Regions from separate parts of the Streptomyces sp. NPDC041205 genome, predicted to be linked through region 2. Evidence: riboswitches for the same ligand, from Rfam matches in the RefSeq annotation. Region 2 holds a riboswitch; the other holds the start of a gene.
The links. A riboswitch is a leader RNA that binds a small molecule or an ion and turns the genes downstream of it on or off. The one in region 2 is predicted to bind glycine.

Region 1: linked by a shared signal. The riboswitch ahead of gcvP (aminomethyl-transferring glycine dehydrogenase) and the one ahead of gcvT (glycine cleavage system aminomethyltransferase GcvT) in region 2 are both predicted to bind glycine.

Annotation. Positions count from the first base shown of each region.
Region 1 covers NZ_JBVIZH010000003.1:9,155-20,737, reverse strand. The annotation lists gene ACZ6BG_RS14235 (CPBP family intramembrane glutamic endopeptidase) at 1-709, opposite strand, end outside; gene ACZ6BG_RS14230 (substrate-binding domain-containing protein) at 913-2,685, shown strand; gene ACZ6BG_RS14225 (glutamate-cysteine ligase family protein) at 2,750-4,270, opposite strand; gene ACZ6BG_RS14220 (hypothetical protein) at 4,752-5,336, shown strand; gene ACZ6BG_RS14215 (DUF5999 family protein) at 5,695-5,901, shown strand; gene gcvP (aminomethyl-transferring glycine dehydrogenase) at 6,008-8,896, opposite strand; glycine riboswitch at 9,085-9,182, opposite strand; gene ACZ6BG_RS14205 (PRC-barrel domain-containing protein) at 9,368-9,730, shown strand; gene ACZ6BG_RS14200 (DNA polymerase IV) at 9,886-11,583, opposite strand, start outside.
Region 2 covers NZ_JBVIZH010000002.1:313,716-325,298, forward strand. The annotation lists gene ACZ6BG_RS08375 (enhanced serine sensitivity protein SseB) at 1-238, opposite strand, end outside; gene ACZ6BG_RS08380 (AAA family ATPase) at 332-1,063, opposite strand; glycine riboswitch at 1,207-1,326, shown strand; glycine riboswitch at 1,327-1,467, shown strand; gene gcvT (glycine cleavage system aminomethyltransferase GcvT) at 1,504-2,628, shown strand; gene gcvH (glycine cleavage system protein GcvH) at 2,784-3,161, shown strand; gene glyA (serine hydroxymethyltransferase) at 3,187-4,449, shown strand; gene ACZ6BG_RS08400 (L-serine ammonia-lyase) at 4,611-5,981, shown strand; gene ACZ6BG_RS08405 (phosphatidylinositol-specific phospholipase C) at 6,014-6,892, opposite strand; gene ACZ6BG_RS08410 (glycoside hydrolase family 25 protein) at 7,132-7,683, shown strand; gene ACZ6BG_RS08415 (zinc-dependent alcohol dehydrogenase family protein) at 7,717-8,751, opposite strand; gene ACZ6BG_RS08420 (AraC family transcriptional regulator) at 8,853-9,794, shown strand; gene nadE (ammonia-dependent NAD(+) synthetase) at 9,865-10,695, opposite strand; gene bla (class A beta-lactamase) at 10,735-11,583, opposite strand, start outside.

The sequences.
Region 1 (11,583 bases), on a different contig from region 2:
GCCCGACCCGGCCCCACCGCCGGTACAGGTACACGAACACCACACCCATCGCCATGTTCCCGATGAACCCGCCGATGCCCTGGTACAGGTGGTACGAGCCGCGCAGCACCGAACTCCCGATCATCGCCTTCGTCGGGCTCCAGCCCAACTGGTCCAGCCTGCGCAGCAGATACCCGACGACGATCACCTCCTCGAGGACGGAGTTCTGCAGCGCGGACAGCACGAGCACGGGGTACTTCCACCACACGTCGGGCAGGTCCTCCGGCACCACCGTGAGGTTGAAGCCGAGCCCGCGGGCGGCCAGATAGAACGCGATGCCGGTGGAACCGATGACGGCGGCCACCGCCGCACCCCGCCCGAGGTCCGGCCAGGGGCGGCTCCGGTCGAAGCCGATGGCCCGCAGCCCCGAGCCCTCGCGCAGCAGGAAGTGCGCGACCAGGGCCACCGGGACCAGGGCGGTCGTGATGCCGAACAGCTGCCAGGCGAGATCGAGCCATGGACGCCCCGGCGCGGCCGACGAGTTGAGGGTCGCCGCCTGATCCTTCAGGCCGCCCGGCCTTGTGACCGAGCCGACAAAGCTGATCAGCGCGGACACTCCGCTCGCGCCCAGTGAGAGCGCAAGGACGAGCACCGTCTCGTCCCGCAGGAACCGCCGCGAGGGCCCCGCCTCAGGAATAGAACCGGCCATTGGCCCCGGCTCCGCTTGCACTCCTGCCTCCAGTTGAGTAATCCCGCCTCATCCCCGCCCCCGTGCCGCTAGGGTCTCGAAAGAACTTACGAACCACGTGCGCGACAGGCCGAGGGGGACGGACGCCCACCGTGGCGCGCCGTCCCCCTCATCCTCGTTCATCCTTGATTGTTGCTTTTCATCGCTTCGTCGCAGCTTCATCGCACGGGGAGGGGAGCACCGCCATGGGACGTCACAGCTTGCCCGATGGGCGCAGGACTGCGGCATCCGACCCACGTCCACGGGGCCGCGGCCGCACCGTCGCCCTGGTCACGGCCCTCGTCCTGGTCGTCGCGGCGGGCGCGGCGGTGGCGGTCCGCGCCGGGTTCCTGCCGCTCGGCGACTCGTGTCGCGACGACGCGGTGCGCCTCGACGTCGTCGCCGCGCCCGCCGCGACGCCCGCCCTCAAGGACGCCGCCGACCACGTGCGCGACAAGGACATCACCTCGGACGGCCACTGCATGGACATCCGCGTCGCCGCACGCGAGCCGTACGAGGTCGCCGACGAGCTCCGCCGCGACAGCGCGAAGGCGGACTACGACGTGTGGGTGCCGGACTCCGGCGTGTGGGTGCAGCGCGCCGGGACCGGCGGCAGCCAGGAGCGGGTGTCCCCCGCGGGGAACATCGCCACCTCGCCGATCGGCGTCGGCATGCTGGAGCCCGCCGCGGAGGATCTGGGGTGGCCCCGGCAGACGTACACCTGGAGTCGGCTGGCGGGCGCGTCGGCGCGCGAGGACGCGCCGCGGCTCGGTACGGCGGATCCGGCGCGCAGCGCCAGCGGGCTGCTCGCGCTGACCCGACTCGGCGCCTCCGCGCGGGCGTCCGGCGCGAAGGACGCCGACACCCGGGCCGCCGCGACGGCCAAGGCCCTGGCGTCCCGCACGTCCGACAGCGACAGCAGGCTCCTGGACACCCTGGCCCGCGACTCCTCCGGCGCCGAGCGCGGCAACCCGCGCCGCAACGAGGCTCTGATCCTCTCCGAGCAGGCGTCGTTCGCGCACAACGCGTCCGCCGACGAGGAGCACGATCTGCGCCTCTTCTACCCCAAGGACGGCTCACCGGCCCTCGACTACCCGTACACGCTGATCCGCGAGAACGACCTCTCCACCGACCAGAGCCGGGCGGCGCTGCGCTTCATGACGTTCTTCGGCGAACAGGCGGGCCGACACATCCTCACGGAGCACGGCTTCCGCACGGACGGGGCACGGCCGTCGGCCGAGCTGGTCACGGCAGCGGGCGGCCGCACCCCGCAGCCGTACGCCCGCGAGCCGGGCGAGGCGCCCTCCGACAAGGAGGTGCAGGAGGCCCTCGGCATGTGGACCATCACGGTGCGGAGCGCGCGTTTCATCACCGTAGTCGACGCGTCGGACTCGATGCGCCAGCTCGTGCCGGGGCGCGGCGAGTCCCGTATGGACGTCACGAAGGCCGCCCTGCTCCAGGCGCTCACGGGTTTCACGGACAACGACGAGATCGGCCTGTGGGAGTTCGCCGCCCGCCTCGACGGCGCGCGCGACTACCGCGAGCTGGTGCCCACCGGACGCCTCGGCGACCGGAAGGACGACGGCACCCAGCGCGACCGCCTCACCAAGGCGTTCGGCGCGCTGCGCCCCGTCCCCGGCGGGGCCACCGGGCTTTACGACACGACGCTGGCCGCGTACGAGAAGGCCCGCGCGGGCTACGCGCCCGGCAAGTTCAACACGCTCGTCCTGCTCACCGACGGCGTCAACCAGGACCCGGACAGCATCTCGCGCGCCGGCCTCGTCTCCCGCCTGCGCGCCCTCGCCGACCCGGAGAAGCCGCTGCCGATCATCGCCATCGCGGTCGGCCCGGACGCCGACGAGCGGGAGGCCGACCAGATCGCCCGGGCCACGGGCGGCTCGGGCCACGAGGTCGACGACCCCGCCGAGATCCACTCGGTGATCCTCAAGGCGATCGTGCAGGCGGGCACACGGCAGTGAATCGTGCAGGCGGGCACACGGCAGTGAGACACGACCCCGGCCGATGGTGCGGCCGACCCGCCCCCTAGCCCAGCGGCAACGCCGGTTCCGGCAGCCCCACCGGCCACGTGTGCACCGGCTCGCCCGTGTGCATCAGCTCGCAGTAGCGCCGTGTGGTGGCCGCGAGCGCCGCGTCGCGCTCCAGGCCGCGCTCCAGGGCCCGGTGGTAGGTGGCGGACTGCCAGGAGGCCCCGTTGACCCGCCTGCGGCATCGCTCCTCGATCACACCGAGGTACAGGTCCCGGTCGGCCGCCTCCACACCCCACGCGTCGAGCCCGGCGGCGGCAAGGGGCAGCAACTCGTCGCGTACGAGATCGACGGCGGCCACCCGCGCCGTGCCGCCGTACCGCCCCCGGCGGGGCCACTCCAGGCGCGCCTCGATGCCGTAGCGGCAGGCGGTGTCGAAGTTGCGGGCCGCCGCCTCGAACGGCAGCCGCGACCACACCGGCCGCGTCTCCTCGGCCAGTGCCCGCACCACGCCGTAGTAGAAGGCGGCGTTGGCGATCACGTCGGTCACCGTGGGCCCCGCGGGCAGCACCCGGTTCTCCACGCGCAGATGCGGTACGCCGTCGGCGATGCCGTACACCGGACGGTTCCAGCGGTACACCGTGCCGTTGTGCAGGGCGAGTTCCGCCAGCTGCGGCACTCCTCCGGCGTCGAGCACGCGCAGCGGGTCCTCGCCCTCGCACAGCGGGATCAGCGCGGGGAAGTAGCGCAGGTTCTCCTCGAAGAGCTCGTACGCGCTGGAGATCCAGCGCTCGCCGAACCAGGTGCGCGGCCGCACCCCCTGCGCCTGGAGCTCGGGCGGCCGGGTGTCCGTGGACTGCAGGAACAGCGGCGGCCTCGACTCGCTCCACAGCTCGCGGCCGAACAGGAACGGGGCGTTGGCGCCCACCGCGACCTGCGCGGCGGCGACGGACTGCGCCGCGTTCCACACATCGGCGAACTTCCCCGGCGTGACCTGGAGGTGCAGTTGCACCGATGTGCAGGCCGCCTCCGGCGCGATCGACGCCGACGTACACGTCAGGCGCTCCACGCCCTCGATGTCGAGCGCGAAGCTCTCGCCGCGCGCCGCCACGATCTGGTCGTTGAGCAGCACGTAGCGGTCCACGTCGGAGAGGTTCGCGGAGACCAGGTCCTGGCGCGACAGCGTCGGCAGAATGCCGATCATCACGATGCCCGCGTCCACCTCGTTCGCTTTCCGGTGAGCATAGGCGAGGCCGGTGCGCAGCTCTTCGGCGAGCCGGTCGAGAACACGGCCGCCCAACCGGTGCGGGGCAATGTTCACTTCCAGATTGAACATTCCGAGCTCGGTCTGGAAATCGCGACTCGCGATGCGCTTGAGAACCTCCGCATTCATCATTCTCGGCATGCCGTCGGGTCCCGCCAGATTCAGCTCTATCTCCAGGCCCATCAGATTCTTGGGCCGGTCGAACCGCTGCTCCTCGAGGAGCCGGGCCAGCGCCGCGAGGCACTGCCGGAGCTTGATCCGGTACTGGTGACGATCGGACAGGTCGAACGTTCCTGCCACGACCTTCTCGCCCATCGAAGCGTCCCTCCTCGGACCGGCCGCCGGCGACCCGGCCGCTGTGTACGGGGGATGATGCCCAGCCGATGTGATCCATAACGCCCCGTGCGGGACCATGGACAAGTACCCTTGAGGGAGTTGCCGCGCGGCACATTCACCAGGCATGACGAAGTGCGCAGTCCGATCCTCACGTTGTGGTGAAGAAAACCAACGAGAATCGGCCGACCGCAGCCGCGGAGAATACCGAGGTCATCGCTCGGGAAGCGATCCGGAATCGGGAGAAAAGCCTCAGCAGGGCGACCGGATTGCGACTTGCCCGCGATATTCGGAGCGGTTAGACGAAACACTCCCTGAACACCCGTCGTATAAACTCCGCGGTTGAGGCAGAGAGTTGGCGCTCGCGGTCCCCCTGCCCCCGCCCCTCTGGCCCAGAGCTGACAGCGCCGTCCGCACCTGCCCCCGCTCCACTGTGCCTGTCGAATGAGAGAGGCGACCCACCATGCCCCTGTCTGTCCCCCCGGCTCCCGCGCCCGCCCTGCGCAGCGTCCTCGCGGCCCTCGGTTCTCCGACCGCCGTCCGCGGGGCCCGCACCCCGGTGCTGCGCGCCACCCAGGGCCCCACGAGCGCGGAACTGCCGCTGCCGGTCCACGAGCTGGTCCACGTCACGGCGCCGGGCACGTCACCGACCAAGCTCACCGGATGGCGCTTCCTGATCCGCTGCGGCGAGCGCGCGGTCGCCGCGGCCGACACGATGCTCACACCGGACGGCTGGGCCTTCTCGCACTTCTGCGAAGGCCCGTACATCGCCTCCGCCGAACTGGCCCTGCGGCACGCCGAGACCATGCCGAAGCCCTATCAGCCCCGGCTGCTCTCCGTGCCCGAGCTGTACATGCTCACCCTGTGGCTGCACGCCGACTGCACGGACGACGGCGCCAGCGGCCCGCTCGCCCCCACGGACCTCCTGGTGCCCCTCGCCCCGGCGCCCCCCGGCATCGCGGCCCACCGCCCACACCGCGCCGCCGACCTGCTCCCGGTGCTCACCCACCGCCTGACCCCGGCACCGCTCCTGGGCTCGCCCGCCTGACGCCGCCACCCCGGGTTCCGCCGTGCCCCGCCGCCCCGCCCGGGCCGCGGGGCACGGCTGCGAGCGGCCCGGTCGCCGCGGGTCAGCGCCTCGTCACCGCCCGTCCCGCCCCGCCCAACCGGACTAGCCCACTTCGGCTATCACGAACCACCCGAAGGGACAGGGGAGTTGGGCTGAACCGTCCGCGCGGGTGATACGTCATTAAGCAGTAGGAACCGCTGCAGCAAAATCCCTGCGGAATGACGCCCGTAGGGCAACACTGGACCGGACCGACAAAAAACGGGGGGCGGCGATGAACACCGCATCGAGCCGCAAGACAGACGTCACGACCATCACCACGCAGCGAAAGAACCCTTCCATGTGCCAGCACCAGCCACCGTGCCCGACAGCCGAATCCGCCGACCGGGAAGCCGCGTTCCTCGTGGCACATCACCCGGAGCAGGGATGGAGTCTGCTGTGCAACGGCGTCCTGCTCTTCGAGGACACCGGTGAGCTACTGCCGAACGGGGAGATCATCGCCCCGCATCGACCGCTGGCCACCAGCCAGGTGATGACGGCCGCCTGAGCCGTCCACCACGCACACAAGGGCCGGCCCGGACATCCTGTCCGAACCGGCCCTGACTCATGTGCGCCCGCGGATCCGCCGACGCCGCGCCTACGGCGCCGCGGTATCAGTCCTCGTACGCATCCAGCGGCGGGCAGGAGCAGACCAGGTTCCGGTCGCCGTACGCCTGGTCGATGCGGCGCACCGGCGGCCAGTACTTGTCCGCTGCCACCACTCCGGCCGGGAAGACGGCCTCCTCGCGGCTGTAGCCGTGCTCCCAGTCACCGCCGAGCGCGGCTGCGGTGTGCGGGGCGTTGCGCAGCGGGTTGTCGTCGGCGTTCCACTCGCCGCTCGCGACCTTCTCGATCTCACCGCGAATGGCGATCATCGCCGCGCAGAACCGGTCGAGCTCGTCCAGGTCCTCGCTCTCCGTCGGCTCGATCATCAGCGTGCCGGCGACCGGGAACGACATGGTCGGCGCGTGGAAGCCGTAGTCGATGAGCCGCTTGGCGATGTCGTCGACGCTGACGCCCGTGGACTTGCTCAGCGGACGCAGGTCGATGATGCACTCGTGCGCGACGAGCCCGCCGGGACCGGTGTAGAGCACCGGGAAGTGCGGCTCCAGGCGCTTGGCGATGTAGTTCGCGGAGAGCACGGCGACCTGCGTGGCGCGCTTGAGTCCCTCACCGCCCATGAGGCGCACGTACGCCCAGGAGATCGGCAGGATCCCGGCGGAGCCCCACGGCGCGGCCGAGATGGGCCCGACGCCCGTCTCGGGACCGGCGGCGGGCTGCAGCGGGTGGTTGGGCAGGTAAGGGGCGAGGTGCCCGCGCACGGCCACCGGGCCGACGCCGGGGCCGCCGCCGCCGTGCGGGATGCAGAACGTCTTGTGCAGGTTCAGGTGCGAGACGTCGCCGCCGAAGTGGCCGGGCTTGGCGAGGCCCACCAGGGCGTTGAGGTTGGCGCCGTCGACGTACACCTGGCCGCCCGCGTCGTGCACCTGCGCGCAGATGTCGGCGACGTGCTCCTCGAAGACACCGTGCGTGGACGGGTAGGTGATCATCAGGACGGCGAGCTGGTCGCGGTGCTGCTCGATCTTGGCCCGCAGGTCCTCGACGTCGATCTCGCCGTCGTCCGCGGTCTTCACCACGACGACCTTCATCCCGGCCATCACGGCGCTGGCGGCGTTGGTGCCGTGCGCGGAGGACGGGATCAGGCAGACGGTCCGCTGGTCGTCACCGTTGGCACGGTGGTAGCCGCGGACCGCGAGCAGTCCTGCGAGCTCTCCCTGCGAACCGGCGTTGGGCTGCAGCGACACCTTGTCGTACCCGGTGACCTCGGCGAGCCGCTCCTCGAGCTCCCGGATCAGCGTCAGATAGCCCTGCGCCTGCTGGGCGGGCGCGAAGGGGTGCAGTTGGCCGAACTCCGGCCAGGTGACCGGCTCCATCTCCGTGGTGGCGTTGAGCTTCATGGTGCAGGACCCCAGCGGGATCATGCCGCGGTCGAGCGCGTAGTCCCGGTCGGCGAGACGGCGCAGGTAGCGCAGCATCGCGGTCTCGGAGCGGTACTGGTGGAACACCGGGTGCGCCATGAACTCGTCGGAGCGCTGCAGCCCGGCGGGCAGCGTGTCGGCGACGGAGGCGTCCAGCGCCTCGATGTCGGCCTCGACGCCGAACGCGGTCCAGATCGCGGCGAGCTGCGTCCGCGTCGTGGTCTCGTCGCACGCGAACGACACCTGGTCGGCGTCCACGAAGTGGATGTTCACGCCGCCCTCGCGGGCCGCGGTCACGATGTCGGCGGCCTTGCCCGGCACGCGGACGGTCAGCGTGTCGAAGTACGCCTCGTGCACGACCTCGACACCCCCGGCCTTGAGGCCCGCGGCGAGGATCGTCGCGTACCGGTGGGTGCGCCGCGCGATCGCCTTGAGCCCCTCGGGCCCGTGGTAGACGGCGTACATCCCGGCCATGACGGCGAGCAGCACCTGGGCGGTACAGATGTTGCTGGTCGCCTTCTCCCGACGGATGTGCTGCTCACGGGTCTGCAGCGCGAGCCGGTAGGCCTTGTTGCCGTCGGCGTCGACGGACACGCCCACGAGGCGTCCGGGCAGGCTGCGGGCGAACTTCTCGCGCACCGCCATGTAGCCGGCGTGCGGGCCGCCGAAGCCCATCGGCACGCCGAAGCGCTGGGTGGTGCCGACGGCGATGTCCGCGCCGAGCTCGCCGGGCGAGGTGAGCAGCGTGAGCGCCAGCAGGTCGGCGGCCACAGAAACGATTGCGCCCAGGTCGTGGGCCTGGTCGATGAGGGCCTTGATGTCCCGTACGGCACCGGAGGCGCCCGGGTACTGGACCAGCACGCCGACCACGCCGCGCTCGGCGACGTCGGCCGGGATGCCGTCCGTCAGGTCCGCGACGACGACCTCGACGCCGGTCGGCTCGGCGCGGGTCTGGATCACGGCGACGGTCTGCGGCAGCACGTCGGCGTCGACGAGGAAGACGCCGTTCTTGACCTTGCCCAGGCGCCGGGAGAGCGCCATGGCCTCGGCGGCGGCGGTGCCCTCGTCGAGCAGCGAAGCACCGGAGGTGGGCAGTCCGGTCAGGTCGGCGACGACGGTCTGGAAGTTCAGCAGCGCCTCCAGGCGGCCCTGCGAGATCTCCGGCTGGTACGGCGTGTACGCCGTGTACCAAGCCGGGTTCTCCATCACGTTCCGCAGGATCACCGGCGGCGTGAACGTGCCGTAGTAGCCGAGCCCGATCATCGAGTCGAGCACCTGGTTACGGTCGGCGAGGGAGCGCAGCTCGGCCAGGACCTCGGCCTCGGTCCGCGCGCCGGGCAGTTCGAGGGCGTCGGCGTTCTTGATCACATCCGGCACCGCGGCGGCCGTCAGCTCGTCGAGGGAGCCGTACCCGACCTGGGCGAGCATCTTGGCGCGGGCTTCTGCATCGGGTCCGATGTGCCGCTGTTCGAAGGGGATTCCCTGCTCCAGCTGCGAGAGCGGAGTACGAGGAGTGGCGGTCATTGCGGAGGCCTCCTGGTCTGACACGACCTGCGAGGGGCACCACGGCGCGGGTACCCGGACGGCCTCCCCCTCTGTCATCTCAACCTGAGAGCTTCACAGCTCCGCCCGAGGGCAGCGCTGCTTTCACCGTCGGTGAGGAAGGGTTCCGAACGTGCCCGCCCGACGCCCGCCCTGCTTTCCAGAGTGACCTCGTCCGTGCGGTACATGGGCCTGAGAGATTCCGGGGAGGAGTTGCTCCTTCGGCGCCTCCGGTGCTGCCACCGAAGAGCTCTCCCGCACGGGGTCAACAGCCACTCGCCAGCCTACCAGCGAGGACCGTGGCCGATCCCTCGAGTGGCCGCCCGCCTCGATGTGCTCTTTCGTAGTGATGACGAGCGAATTCTGGACGAGTACGTACTAGCACGTACGAGCAGGTACGAGTACGCACAAGCAGGTACGAGCACGAACGACTCGCGACCAGTTGGAGGGCCCGTGCAGACCGATATCGATCCGCGCAACCTGATCGGCCGCAAGGCGTTCGACCGCGACGGGGCCAAGATCGGCACAGTCGACGAGGTCTATCTCGACGATGCCACCGGCGCGCCGGAGTGGGCGGCCATACGGACGGGGTTGTTCAGCAGGGACGCCTTCGTCCCCCTGGAGCCCAGCGAGCTGGTCGACGACGGCACTCTCCGGGTCCCTTTCGAACGCGCCCTGATCAAGGACGCCCCGGACTTCGGCGTCGGCCGCCATCTGTCCCCGGAACAGGAACTCCAGCTCTACCGCCACTACGGCCTGGACCTGGCTCCACCGCCGCCCCCGCCGGACGTGGACTTCGGCCAGACGTCCGCGTAACCCACGGCGCCGAGATTCCGCCACCGGCCCACACGGCCCGTCCCGGCCCGTCCCGGCCCACACGGCCTACGCGACTCACGCGGCCCACGCGGCTCGCCGTGGCCAGCTGCGGGCTGTCGTAGCCGTCTTCGACCGGTTGTGGACCGGTTGCGTCGTCAGGGCCCCTCAGAGCCCTCGACCCTCACGGCGCCTCCGACACCGTCGGCGTCCCGCCCACCCCCCGTCCACTCCCCGCGCCTGGCCACTCCCGGCTCCCCCGTGGCCACAGTGCCCCCAGCGGAACCCTCCTCCACAGCAGCCCGACCAACACCGACACACCCCGAAGCCACCACCCCCTCGACATCCCCGGCCCCCTCGCCCTCCGCCGCCTCGCCCATCCCCGCGCCCCCGACGGCCTCCCCCACCTCCATGCCCTCAGCCACCAACGGCAACGGATCCGACAGCTCCAGCTCCGGATCATCCGTCCGGAACGTCCGCACCCGCCCCGGCGCCGACCCCGGCGTCTCGAACCGCACCGTCACCCGCCCCAGGCCGCTCCCCTGCACCCACCCCGCCCCATGCGCCGTATGCCGCACGTCATGCCCGGCCGACCACCTGCGCTCAGCCAACGACACAGACTCCCCACCACCACCGCCGCCACCACCAAACCCGCCACCGCTGGAGACCCCACCACCAAGCCCAACACCCCCAATCACCGCACCACCAGCTCCCTCACCACCAGACTCACTCCCGCCCGCAGCCTCACCCCGCCCATCCCCGTCCCCATCCAGCACCTCACCGCCACCCCACTCCCCCACCCCAAGCTCCACCCCGCCCCGAACCTCCACACGCGCGCCCGCACTCACGCCCACCTCAGCCCCCACCACACCCTGAGAACCCGCCCCGGCCGCACCGGCTCCCACACCCGCCTCCGCCGCAGCATCGGCCTGCGCCTGTGCCTGAGCGAACAAGTCCTCCTGCGTGTAGTCCGCAAGCCCACTCACCCCGACCCCCAGCAACCGCACCCCACCCGTCGTGTCCACGGACTCGAGGAGCCGCGCGGCAGCCTCCCGCACCACCCCGGGGTCGTCCGTGGGGCCGCGCAGCGTCTCGGAGCGCGTCAGGGTCGAGAAGTCGAAGCGCCGCACCTTCAGCACGATGGTCCGCCCGGAGTGCCCGGCGTCCCGCAGCCGCTGCACGCACCGGTCGGCAAGGCGCGCCACCTCCATCCGGACCCGCACCCGGTCGTGGATGTCCACGTCGTACGTGTCCTCGACGCTGACCGACTTGGTGTCCCGCTCGGCCACCACGGGCCGCTCATCCCGCGCCAGCGCCATCGCGTACAGCGACCCGCCGTGGGCCTTCCCAAGGAGCCGTACCAGCTCGTCCTCCCCGGCTTCGGCCAGCTCCCCGACGGTGGTGATCCCGGCCCGTCGCAGGTGGTCGCCGGTGGCGGGCCCCACCCCGGGCAGCGTCCGCACGGTCATGGGCGCGAGCAGTTCCCGCTCCGTACCCGGCGATATCAGCACAAGCCCGTCCGGCTTGGCCTGCTCGGAGGCGATTTTCGCCAGCATCTTGGACACGGCTAGCCCCACGGACCCGGTCAGTCCCGTGACCCGCAGGATGTCCGCCCGCAGCCGCTCCCCGACGGCGCGCGCGGCCGCCTCGTCCGCCGCGACGCCCCCCGCTTCCAGGTCCACGAAGGCCTCATCCAAGCTCAGCGGTTCCACCAGCGGCGACAGCTCCCGCAGGAGCCGCATCACCTGGTCGCTGATCTCCCGGTAGAACGAGAACCGGGGCACGAGGTACGCGGCGTTCGGCGCGAGCCGCCGCGCCTGCCCCATGGGCATCGCCGAGTGCACCCCGAACCGACG
Region 2 (11,583 bases):
GGACCCAGACCCGGCCGCGGCCCAGCGTCTCGACGATGCGGGCGCCCACCGCGTCCGACGGCGGGGCGCCGAGCGACGCGGCCAGGACCTCCTCCAGCTCATTGGCCGGCCATCCCTCGTGCGGATGCCCGTGCGGATGTGCGTGGGAATGCGCGTGGGGATGCCCATGCGGATGTCCCTGGTCCGGGCCCGGTCCCTGTGCCGGAACGCCTCCCGGGTAGTCCCCCGGATAGTTCATCTGTCCTCGACCCCTGCTCTGCGCTCTGCCCTGCTCCTGTGCTGCGGGCCCGACCCTAACCGGCACCCCCGCCGCACCGCCCCCTCAGCCCCCTCAGACCCCTGAGCCCCCGAACCCGATCTCCCGCAGCGCCCCCGCCGCCTCCCGGTCCATGAGCACCGCCGAGCCGCAGCCCCGCGGCAGCTCGCCCCGCTCGGCGGCGCGGACGAGACGGCCGACCGTCCTGCGGTGCCGCGCGAAGGCGTACCGGGAGACCCCGCGGCCGCGCTCGCGCTGCCCGTCGAGTGCGACCTCGACGGGCACGTCGAGCAGCAGGAGGTGCAGCGTGGCCCCGCGCCGGGCGGCCGCGCGGCCCAGCCAGCGGCGCACCCACGGCTGCGTACCGCAGTCGTGCACGACGACGCCCGCGCCGGAGCGCAGCGCCCGGTGCAGGCCCGCGTAGTGCGCGAGGCGGACCAGGGGGCGATAGAGCGCGTACGGCAGCAGCCGGGGCATACGGGCCGCCCAGCGGTCCCGGGTGTCCTGGGAGTCCACGCGCGGCCCCGCCACCGCGCGCCGCATCAGCGTGGACTTGCCGCTGCCGGGCAGCCCGGACACGACCACGACGTCGCTCGCGCCGAACACCAGGCGGCGCGGGCCGCGCCGGGCCCGGTCCCTGAGGTCGCGCACGACGGGCCGCGGGAAGTACCCGAGGCACTCGCGCACGGGGGCGCCGGGCTGCGGCGGCACCACGTCGCTGCCGGGCAACGCCGCACCCGTGGTGGTCGCATAAGCACCGCTCCTGCGCACCGTGATCGGCCTCCCCATGCTGGTCACGTCACTCATCCCCAGTACTTCTCCGTTGAGTGTAAAGAGACGGTAATGCCGCACAAGGGCATTCCGCCGTAGCCGCTGTTGTGAAGAAGTTGCTGCTGTCGTGAAGCGGGGGCGCGTGCAATGATGTGCGCGCCAACTCCATACCGGCCGCTTGAATCCGCGCGGGAGAGTTCCCGGAGACGTGACCGCACTCTGACGCGGACGTCGTCCCGGGGCGCCGAAGGAGCAAGTTCCTCCCTTGAATCTCTCAGGCCCCGTACCGCGCGGGCGAGGCACATCTGAAAAGCGGGTCGATCCCCGGTCACACCCGGCCACACCGGTCACAGGGGCGGCTCCACCCAAGGTGCAAGTCATGACCCGTCATACGCACGGGACGTGGTGAACCTCTCAGGTTCGATGACAGATGGGGAGGATCGACCTCGCCCGTCATGCCCCGGGAGCCAGTACTGATGAGCAATACCCCACGCCACACCGCCCTGGACGCCCTGCATCGCGACCTCGGTGCGACCATGACCGACTTCGCGGGCTGGGACATGCCGCTGCGCTACGCCAGCGAGCGCGACGAGCACAACGCGGTCCGTACCCGTGCCGGTCTCTTCGACCTCTCCCACATGGGCGAGATCACGGTCACCGGCCCCGCGGCGGTGGACCTGCTCAACCACGCGCTCGTCGGCAACATCGGCTCCGTCGGCGTCGGCCGCGCCCGCTACACCATGATCTGCCAGGCCGACGGCGGCATCCTGGACGACCTGATCGTCTACCGGCTCCAGGACCAGGAGTACATGGTCGTCGCCAACGCCGGCAACGCCCAGGTCGTGCTCGACGCGCTGACCGAGCGCGCCGAAGGCTTCGACGCCGTGGTCCGCGACGACCGCGACGCCTACGCCCTCATCGCCGTCCAGGGCCCGGAGTCCCCCGGCATCCTGAAGGCGGTCACGGACGCCGACCTCGACGGCCTGAAGTACTACGCGGGCCTGCCCGGCACCGTCGCGGGCGTCCCCGCCCTGATCGCCCGCACGGGCTACACCGGCGAGGACGGCTTCGAGCTGTTCGTGGCCCCCGAGCACGCCGAGCAGCTGTGGCGGGCGCTGACCGAGGCCGGTGCCCCGGTGGGCCTGGTCCCCTGCGGCCTGTCCTGCCGCGACACGCTGCGCCTGGAGGCGGGCATGCCGCTGTACGGGCACGAGCTGACGACGGCCCTGACGCCGTTCGACGCCGGTCTGGGACGGGTCGTCAAGTTTGACAAGACGTCCCACGCGGACGACTTCGTGGGCGTCGAGGCGCTGCGCGCGGCCGCCGAGCGCGCCGAGGCCGCTCCCCCGCGCAAGCTGGTGGGCCTGATCGCCGAGGGCCGCCGGGTCCCGCGCGCGGGCATGTCCGTGGTCGTCGGCGGCGAGGTCGTCGGCGAGGTCACCTCCGGCGCGCCGTCCCCGACCCTCGGCAAGCCGATCGCGATGGCGTACGTCGACGCGGCGCACGCCGCCCCCGGCACGGCGGGCGTGGGTGTGGACATCCGCGGTACGCACGAACCGTACGAAGTCGTCGCGCTGCCGTTCTACAAGCGCCAGAAGTAGCCCGGCGGCGCCGGTCCCCGACCGGTCCGCGCCCGTGCCCCGCCTGGTCCGCGGACGCCTCCGCGTCCCGTCGGCGCCCGGGGTGGCACACGCCCGTCTCAGTCCGTAAGACCCACGTTCATCAGCACTCGCCCGCGTACAGGAGAATTCAGGCCATGAGCAATCCCCAGCAGCTGCGTTACAGCAAGGAGCACGAGTGGCTGTCGGCCACCGAGGACGGTGTGGCGACGGTCGGCATCACCGAGTTCGCGGCCAACGCGCTCGGCGACGTCGTCTTCGCCCAGCTCCCGGCGGTCGGCGACACGGTCGCCGCGGGTGAGACCTGCGGCGAACTGGAGTCGACGAAGTCGGTCAGCGACCTCTACTCGCCGGTCTCCGGTGAGGTCGTCGAGGCCAACCAGGACGTCGTGGACGACCCGTCCCTGGTGAACTCGGCACCCTTCGAGGGCGGCTGGCTGTTCAAGGTGCGCGTGGCGGAGGAGCCGGGCGACCTGCTCTCCGCCGACGAGTACACCGCGTTCTCCGGCAGCTGACCACGGCGTAAGGACTGATCTTCCGATGTCGCTTATGAACACCCCTCTGCACGAGCTCGACCCGGACGTCGCCGCCGCCGTCGACGCCGAGCTCGTCCGCCAGCAGTCCACCCTGGAAATGATCGCCTCGGAGAACTTCGCTCCGGTCGCCGTCATGGAGGCCCAGGGCACCGTCCTCACCAACAAGTACGCCGAGGGCTACCCCGGCCGCCGCTACTACGGCGGCTGTGAGCACGTGGACGTGACCGAGCAGATCGCGATCGACCGGGTCAAGGACCTGTTCGGCGCCGAGTACGCCAACGTCCAGCCGCACTCCGGCGCCTCCGCCAACCAGGCCGCCCTCTTCGCGATCGCCCAGCCCGGCGACACGATCCTCGGCCTGGACCTGGCGCACGGCGGGCACCTCACCCACGGCATGCGCCTGAACTTCTCCGGCAAGCAGTTCAACGTGGTCGCGTACCACGTGGACGCGGCCGGCCTGGTCGACATGGCCGAGGTCGAGCGCCTGGCCAAGGAGAACAGCCCGAAGGTGATCATCGCGGGCTGGTCCGCCTACCCGCGTCAGCTGGACTTCGCCGAGTTCCGCCGGATCGCCGACGAGGTCGGCGCGAAGCTGTGGGTCGACATGGCGCACTTCGCCGGTCTCGTCGCCGCCGGTCTGCACCCGAACCCGGTGCCGTTCGCGGACGTGGTCACCTCCACCACGCACAAGACGCTCGGCGGCCCGCGCGGCGGCATCATCCTGGCCCGCAACAAGGACTTCGCGAAGAAGCTGAACTCCGCGGTCTTCCCCGGCTTCCAGGGCGGCCCGCTGGAGCACGTGATCGCGGCCAAGGCCGTCTCCTTCAAGGTCGCCGCCTCGGACGACTTCAAGGAGCGCCAGCAGCGCACCCTGGACGGCGCCCGGATCCTGGCCGAGCGCCTGGTGCGGGACGACGTCAAGGAGCACGGCGTCTCCGTACTGTCCGGCGGCACGGACGTGCACCTGGTCCTGGTCGACCTGCGCGACAGCGCTCTTGACGGGCAGCAGGCCGAGGACCGCCTCCACGAGGTCGGCATCACGGTCAACCGCAACGCCGTCCCGAACGACCCGCGCCCCCCGATGGTCACCTCCGGCCTGCGCATCGGCACCCCGGCCCTGGCCACCCGTGGCTTCCAGGACGAGGACTTCCGCGAGGTCGCGGACGTGATCGCCGAGACCCTCAAGCCGGACTTCGACGCCGAGGCCCTCAAGGCCCGGGTGTCCGCTCTGGCCGCGAAGCACCCGCTGTACCCCGGCCTGAAGTAGTTTCGTACGCTTTAGTTGGTACGGACTTCCGGGGCACCGCGCACACTGGACATGAGGACAGTGCGCGCGGTGCCCCGCACCACGTGCCCGCAAGCACGGCAAGCTGCCCCCGCACCACCCGGCGGACAACGGCGTCTACCACCCATCATTGGAGTTCTCCCGTGGCCATCTCGGTCTTCGACCTGTTCTCGATCGGCATCGGCCCGTCCAGCTCCCACACGGTCGGCCCGATGCGCGCGGCGCGCATGTTCGCCCGCCGCCTGAAGAACGAGGGCCTGCTGGCCCACACCGTCTCGATACGCGCGGAGCTGTACGGCTCCCTCGGCGCCACCGGCCACGGCCACGGCACCCCCAAGGCCGTCCTGCTCGGCCTGGAGGGCGAGTCCCCGCGCACGGTGAACGTGGAGTCGGCGGACGACCGCGTCGAGGAGATCAAGTCCACGGGCCGCCTGAACGTCCTCGGCATGCACGACATCGCCTTCGACTTCGACGCCGACCTGATCCTGCACCGCCGCAAGGCCCTGCCGTACCACGCCAACGGCATGACGATCTTCGCGTACGACACCGACGGCGCGCTCGTCCTGGAGAAGACTTACTACTCCGTCGGCGGCGGCTTCGTGGTCGACGAGGACGCTGTGGCGGGCGAGAACCCGATCGTCCCGGACGACACCGTCCTGAAGTACCCCTTCCGCACCGGCGACGAGCTGCTGCGCCTGTCCTCCGAGACCGGCCTGTCGATCTCCGCCCTGATGCTGGAGAACGAGAAGGCCTGGCGCACCGAGGAGGAGATCCGCGAGGGCCTCCTCGACATCTGGCGCGTCATGCAGGCCTGTGTGTCCCGCGGCATGTCCCGCGAGGGCATCCTGCCCGGCGGCCTGAAGGTCCGCCGCCGCGCCGCGAACTCCGCCCGGCAGCTGCGCGCCGAGGGCGACCCGCACGCCCGCGCCATGGAGTGGATCACGCTGTACGCGATGGCGGTGAACGAGGAGAACGCCGCCGGCGGCCGCGTCGTGACCGCCCCGACGAACGGCGCCGCCGGGATCATCCCCGCCGTCCTGCACTACTACATGAACTTCGTGCCCGGCGCCGACGACGAGGGCGTCGTCCGCTTCCTGCTCGCCGCGGGCGCCATCGGCATGCTCTTCAAGGAGAACGCCTCCATCTCCGGCGCCGAGGTCGGCTGCCAGGGCGAGGTCGGCTCCGCCTGCTCGATGGCCGCGGGCGCCCTCGCCGAGGTTCTCGGCGGCTCCCCGGAGCAGGTCGAGAACGCCGCCGAGATCGGCATGGAGCACAACCTCGGCCTCACCTGCGACCCGGTCGGCGGGCTCGTCCAGATCCCGTGCATCGAGCGCAACGGCATGGCGGCCGTGAAGGCCGTGACCGCCGCGAAGATGGCGATGCGCGGCGACGGCAGCCACAAGGTGTCCCTCGACAAGGTCATCAAGACCATGAAGGAGACCGGCGCCGACATGAGCGTGAAGTACAAGGAGACGGCGCGCGGCGGGCTCGCCGTGAACATCATCGAGTGCTGAGCCCCACCGCGCGCCGGCCCCTGGGACGGGCGCTAGTTGTGCGCGATCAGTGACTCCACCAGACCGGCGCGGGTGTTGGGATAGTCCATCGGGACGATCCCGAGCCCGCGCCAGGTGCGGCCCTCGGCGCTCTCCAGGAGGGTGTGCGTCCGCGGGTTGAGGTCGTCGGAGTTCCAGCGCGGCGGGATCGCTGCGGCCGTGCTGACGAAGTTGATGTACTGCTTGCCCGGCTGGGCCGCGGCCTTCCTGAAGTGGGCCTCGACCTTGGGGAACTTGGCGGCGGGCACCGCGTTGTAGTCGTCCTGGATGTCGAAGAGGCCGCCGTCGCCCCAGCGGATGCCGCCGGGCAGACCGCCGTTGTCGGCGATGAGGACGACCTTCCCGCGGACCTCGCCGAGGCGCGGCCAGGCGTTGCCGATGTGGAACAGGGAGCGCCAGCCGCGCCGGTCGAGATAGTCGTCGAAGAGCGCCCGGAACGTCGCGTCGCTCTCCTGCGAGTACTCCTGCTTGACGCGCATCAGGACGGTCTCCGTGGGCTGGCCGCGCAGGAAGTCCCGGCAGGCGCCGAGGACGTCGTCGAAGTTCAGGTTCTGGTAGAACGCGCCGTGGTGGATGGTGAAGGACCCCTCGAAGGCCCGGCACCGGATGTCCAGGAAGCGTATGCCGGAGCCGAGTTGCTGCCCCAGCGTCGTGTTCTGGCACTCCACCCACCAGCCGCCGAAGCGGGCGCCCGAGTCGTGCGTCCCGGGGATCGTCAGGCGCTGCAGGGGCGTCGCGGCGTCGATGCCCGCCATCCAGTTCTGTACGCCGAGCGCACGCGTGCGGCTCCCGGCGGACGCGGGGGTGGTGAGCAGGGCGGTGGCGGCGGTGGCTGTGGCGCCGGTGAGGAAGGCGCGGCGGGTCAGGGGCATGTGGGATCCCGTATCCGTGAGTGGGGGGTGGCGGACGCGTGTGCCCGTACTCCATACACGGGCGGAGGCAAGGAACGCCAGTACGAGGGTGGAACCAACCCCTCGCGGGGAACGGTCAAGTAACAGTCAACCTTTGACCGTTCACCCATCAGGATCGAACCGATCACCCATCGCGCGCCGGACTCGGCCACCCCACGGCCCCGCCGCCGGACCCACTCCCCCCCACCGCTGGAGGCCCCATGCTGCGCGGCATCGACGTCAGCTCCCACCAGTCGTCCTTCTCCACCGACGGGCTGTCCTTCGTCGTCATCAAGGCGACGGAGGGCCGCTCCTACATCAACCCCCGCCTCACCGCCCAGACCAAACTCGCCCGCGACGGCGGCTGCGTCGTCGGCTTCTACCACTTCCTGTGGCCGGGCAACATCACCGCCCAGGCCGAGTACTTCGTGAGCAAGGCACCGGAGAAGGCCGGGGACATCCTGGCCGTCGACTGGGAGTGGACGGGCGACCACACGGCCGCGACGAACGCGGAGAAGGACCGTTTCATCCGCGAGGTGAAGCGGCTGCGCCCGAACCATCGGACCATCTTGTACTGCAACCGCGACTTCTGGCTCAACAGGGACACGACGTCGTACGCGGGCGACGGCCTCTGGATCGCCGACTACGTGCCGGCGGGCAAGCCCCGCATCCAGGCGAAGTGGCGCATCCACCAGTACACGTCGACGCCGCTGGACAAGAACGTGGCGGACTTCGAGAGCGAGGACGCGCTGCGGGACTGGGCCACGCCGTAGCCCGGCACCGGCGCCGCCCCGCCGCCAGGACGGCTAGGGCCGCACCACGATCTTGCCGGTGTGGGTGTTCGCCTCCATCAGGCGGTGGGCGTCCGGCATCCGGTCGAGGCCGTCGAAGACCTTGGCGATCTCGGGGCGCAGGGTGCCGTCCCGCAGGCCCGAGTTGAGGTAGGCGGCAGCGCGGCGGCGGCCCTCCGCGGTATCGGTGACGATGGCGTTGTTGTAGCCATGGACGGTTACGGGCCAGGTCATCGGGACGGTGGCAGGGCGGCCGTCGAGCCAGCCGTAGAGGACGTATGCGGCGTTCTCCGTGGCGGCCTCGCCGAGGGTCTGGAAAGCGGGGCCTCCGATCGCGTCCAGGACGATGTCGGCGCCTCGGCCTTCGGTGAGGCGCTTCGTCTCCTTCACCACGTCTTCCGTGTCGGTGACGATGACGTGTTCGGCGCCCAGGTCGAGGAGTTGGCGGCGCTTGTCCTCGGTGCGGGTGGTGGCGATGGGGGTCGCGCCTGCTCGGCGTACGACCTGGAGAGCCGCCGTGCCGACCCCGCTGGACGCGCCGGTGATCAGGACATGGTCGCCGGGGCGCATCCCCGCGCGCAGGTGCAGGGCGCCGTAGGCGGTGGTGTACGTGAGCCAGACGGCGGCCGCCGTGACCGCGTCGACGTCGGCAGGGCGCAGGGCGACCGCGTGCTGCGGCAGCACGACGCGGTCCGCGTACACGCCGTGGGCGCTCAGCTCGAAGTTGCCGGTCGTCAGCACGGTGTCACCGGGCGCGAAGTCCGTGACGCCCGCGCCTGCCGCCTCGACCACCCCGGCCGCCTCGTAGCCGTTGCGGGAGGCGGGCAGGGTGGGCTGGTAGTAGTAGGTGCCGGAGCGCAGGAGGGCTTCGGCGCGGTTGAGGCCGAGTGCCTCGACCCGGATCAGGACGTCGTCCGGGCCCAGGGCGGGGAGTTCCACCTCGCGCACCTTCAGGACCTCGGGTCCGCCGATCTCGTCGAAGAGCACTGCCTGAGCGGTGGTTGATGCCGTCGTCGTTGCCGCTGTCGCTGTTGTCGCTGTCGTCGTCATGACGCACACGCTATGCAGCTCCCCCGAGACGAACCATGCTCGCCGATCTCGGTTTTCTGTCCGTGCGTCTCGCGGCTCGGTGTGCGCGCTACCGTTCGGACATGGACGTACTCAGCGACGCGATCGCCGCCATGCGGCTCGGGCGGCCGCACTCCGCGCTCTGGGACAAGTACGCGCCGTGGGGTGCGCGGTTCGGGGCGTCCAGCGGGGCCGGGTTCCATGTGCTGCTGCGGGGGTCGGCCTGGCTGGTGCCGGGGCGGGAGGGGACGGAGCCGATCGCGCTCGCGCCGGGCGACATCGCGTTCGTCGCGCACGGCAGCGGGCACGCCCTGATGAGCGAGCCCGGTGTGCCCCTCGACCGGTTCGAGCTGGACCCGGACGGGTCCTGGCCGCGGCCGCCCGCGCGGCTGCCGGACCCGGCGCCGGGCGAGCCGCCCGCCGCGGTGCTCCTCTGCGGCGCCTACCGCCTCGACCGCGCCCACGCCCACCCGCTCCTGTCGGAGCTGCCCGAGGTGATCCACCTGCCCGCCCGCGTCGGCGCCCACAGCTCGCTGCGCGCGGCCGTGGAGTTGCTCGGCGCCGAGCTGGACGACCCGAAGCCGGGCTCGGACACCATCGTGTCGGCGCTGCTCGACACGCTGCTGCTGTACATCCTGCGGGCCTGGTGGCTGGGCGAGCAGCACGGCGCGGGGCATCCGACGGGCTGGGCGGCCGCGCTCGCCGACCCGGCGGTGGCGGCGGCGCTGCGGGCCGTGCACGCCGACCCCGGACACCCGTGGACGGTGGCGGAGCTGGGCGCGCTCGGCGGGCTTTCCCGGGCCCCGTTCGCCCGCCGGTTCGCGGCGACGGTGGGCTCGCCCCCGCTCGCGTACCTGACGTGGTGGCGGATGACGACGGCGGGCCGCGTCCTGCGCGCGGAGGACACGCCCTTGCGCGAGGTCGCGGAACGCTGCGGCTACGCCTCGGAGTTCGCGTTCGCCAAGGCGTTCAAGCGGCAGTTCGGGGTGGCGCCGGGGCGGTACCGCAGGGGGCGGGACGCGTAGGTTCCGCCCCGTGGGCCGATGCGGCGGGGCCGGCCTCGCGGTCGGCGGGGCCGCACCGGCGCCGGTGGTCTCACGGCGCGACGGGCAACTGCCGCTTGTGGTCGGTGAGGCGGTAGCGGCGGACGATCGTGTCGAAGGCGCGCGCGTCCACCGGCTTGCCCTCCAGGAAGTCGTCGACGTCGTCGTAGGTGACGCCGAGGGCGTCCTCGTCGGCCTTGCCCGGGTCGAGGGTCTCCAGGTCGGCCGTGGGGGTCTTCCACACCAGCTCGGCGGGGGCGCCGAGGGCGTCCGCGACGGCGCGCACCCGGCGCTTGGTGAGGCCGGTGAGCGGGACCAGGTCGGCGGCGCCGTCGCCGAACTTGGTGAAGAAGCCGGAGACCGCCTCGGCCGCGTGGTCGGTGCCGACGACCAGGCCGTCGTGCGCCCCGGCGACCGCGTACTGGGCGATCATGCGCTGCCGGGCCTTGATGTTGCCGTGCACGAAGTCCTGGTGGTGGGCGTCGCGGAAGCGCACCCCGGCGGCCAACGAGGCGTCGAGGGCGGCGTCGCTCGCGGGCTTGATGTCCACGGTGAGGACGTCGTCGGCCCGGATGAAGGAGAGCGCGAGCTGCGCGTCGTGCTCGTCGGCCTGGACGCCGTACGGCAGCCGCATCGCGTGGAAGCGGGCCTCGTGCCCGGCGGCGCGGGCCCGCTCGACGGCGAGCTGGCAGAGCCGTCCGGTGGTGGTGGAGTCGACCCCGCCGCTGATGCCGAGCACGAGGGAGCGCAGCCCGGTGGCGGTCAGCCGCTCGGCGAGGAACGCCACCCGGCGCTCGATCTCGCGCTCGGCCTCGAAGACCTCGGCCACCTGGAGTTCCCGGGCGATCTCCTGCTGCAGGGCGATGGCCCCCGACTCGCTCACGTCTGGCTCCTTGTTCCGGTTCACGATGTGCCGTCCACCCTACCGAGGGGTTTTCCCGGGCAGCACGGACGTCACGTAGGCGGCGGCCTCGGCGAGCAGCGCCTGGTCGTACGGGGCGTCCTTCGCGGCCTTGCTCGTCATGATCGCGAGGAGCAGGGGCGGCGCGGACTTCGGGGGCCAGAGGACGGCGATGTCGTTGAGGGTGCCGTAGTCGCCGGTGCCGGTCTTGTCGGCGATGGTCCAGCCGCGCGGCAGCCCGGCCTTGATCCGCTCGGCGCCGGTGGCGTTGCGCTTCAGGAGGTCGAGGAGGAAGGCACGCTTGCGGCCCGCGAGCGCGTCGCCGATGACGATCTTCCGGTACGTGCCGCCGAAGGCCCGGGGCGAGCTGGTGTCGCGGGGGTCGCCGGGGGTGGCCTGGGTGATCGCGGGTTCGACGCGGTCCATGCGCGTGACCTTGTCGCCGAGGCCGCGGGCGTACGCGGTCAGGCGGTCGGGGCCGCCGAGGTCGCGGAGCAGCAGGTTCCCCGCGGTGCCGTCGCTGAAGCGGATGGCGGCGTCGCACAGCTGCCGGATGGTCATGCCGGTGTCGACGTGGCGCGCGGTGACCGGCGCGTGCTTCATGAGATCGGCTTGGCTGTACGTGACGCGCCGGTCGAGGTGGGACAGCGGGTTGCCGTCGAGGACCGCGGCCGTGGCGAGCGCCTTGAACGCGGAGCAGAACGCGAAGCGCTCGTCCGCCCGGTGGGCGAGGGTGGCGCCGGTGCCGGTGTCGAGGGCGTAGACGCCGAGGCGGGCGTCGAACTCGCGCTCCAGGTCGGCGAATCGGCGGCGGTGACGGCGGGCGTCCGGCGCGGCGGGGGCGGACGCGGACGGGGATTCGGTCGGGGC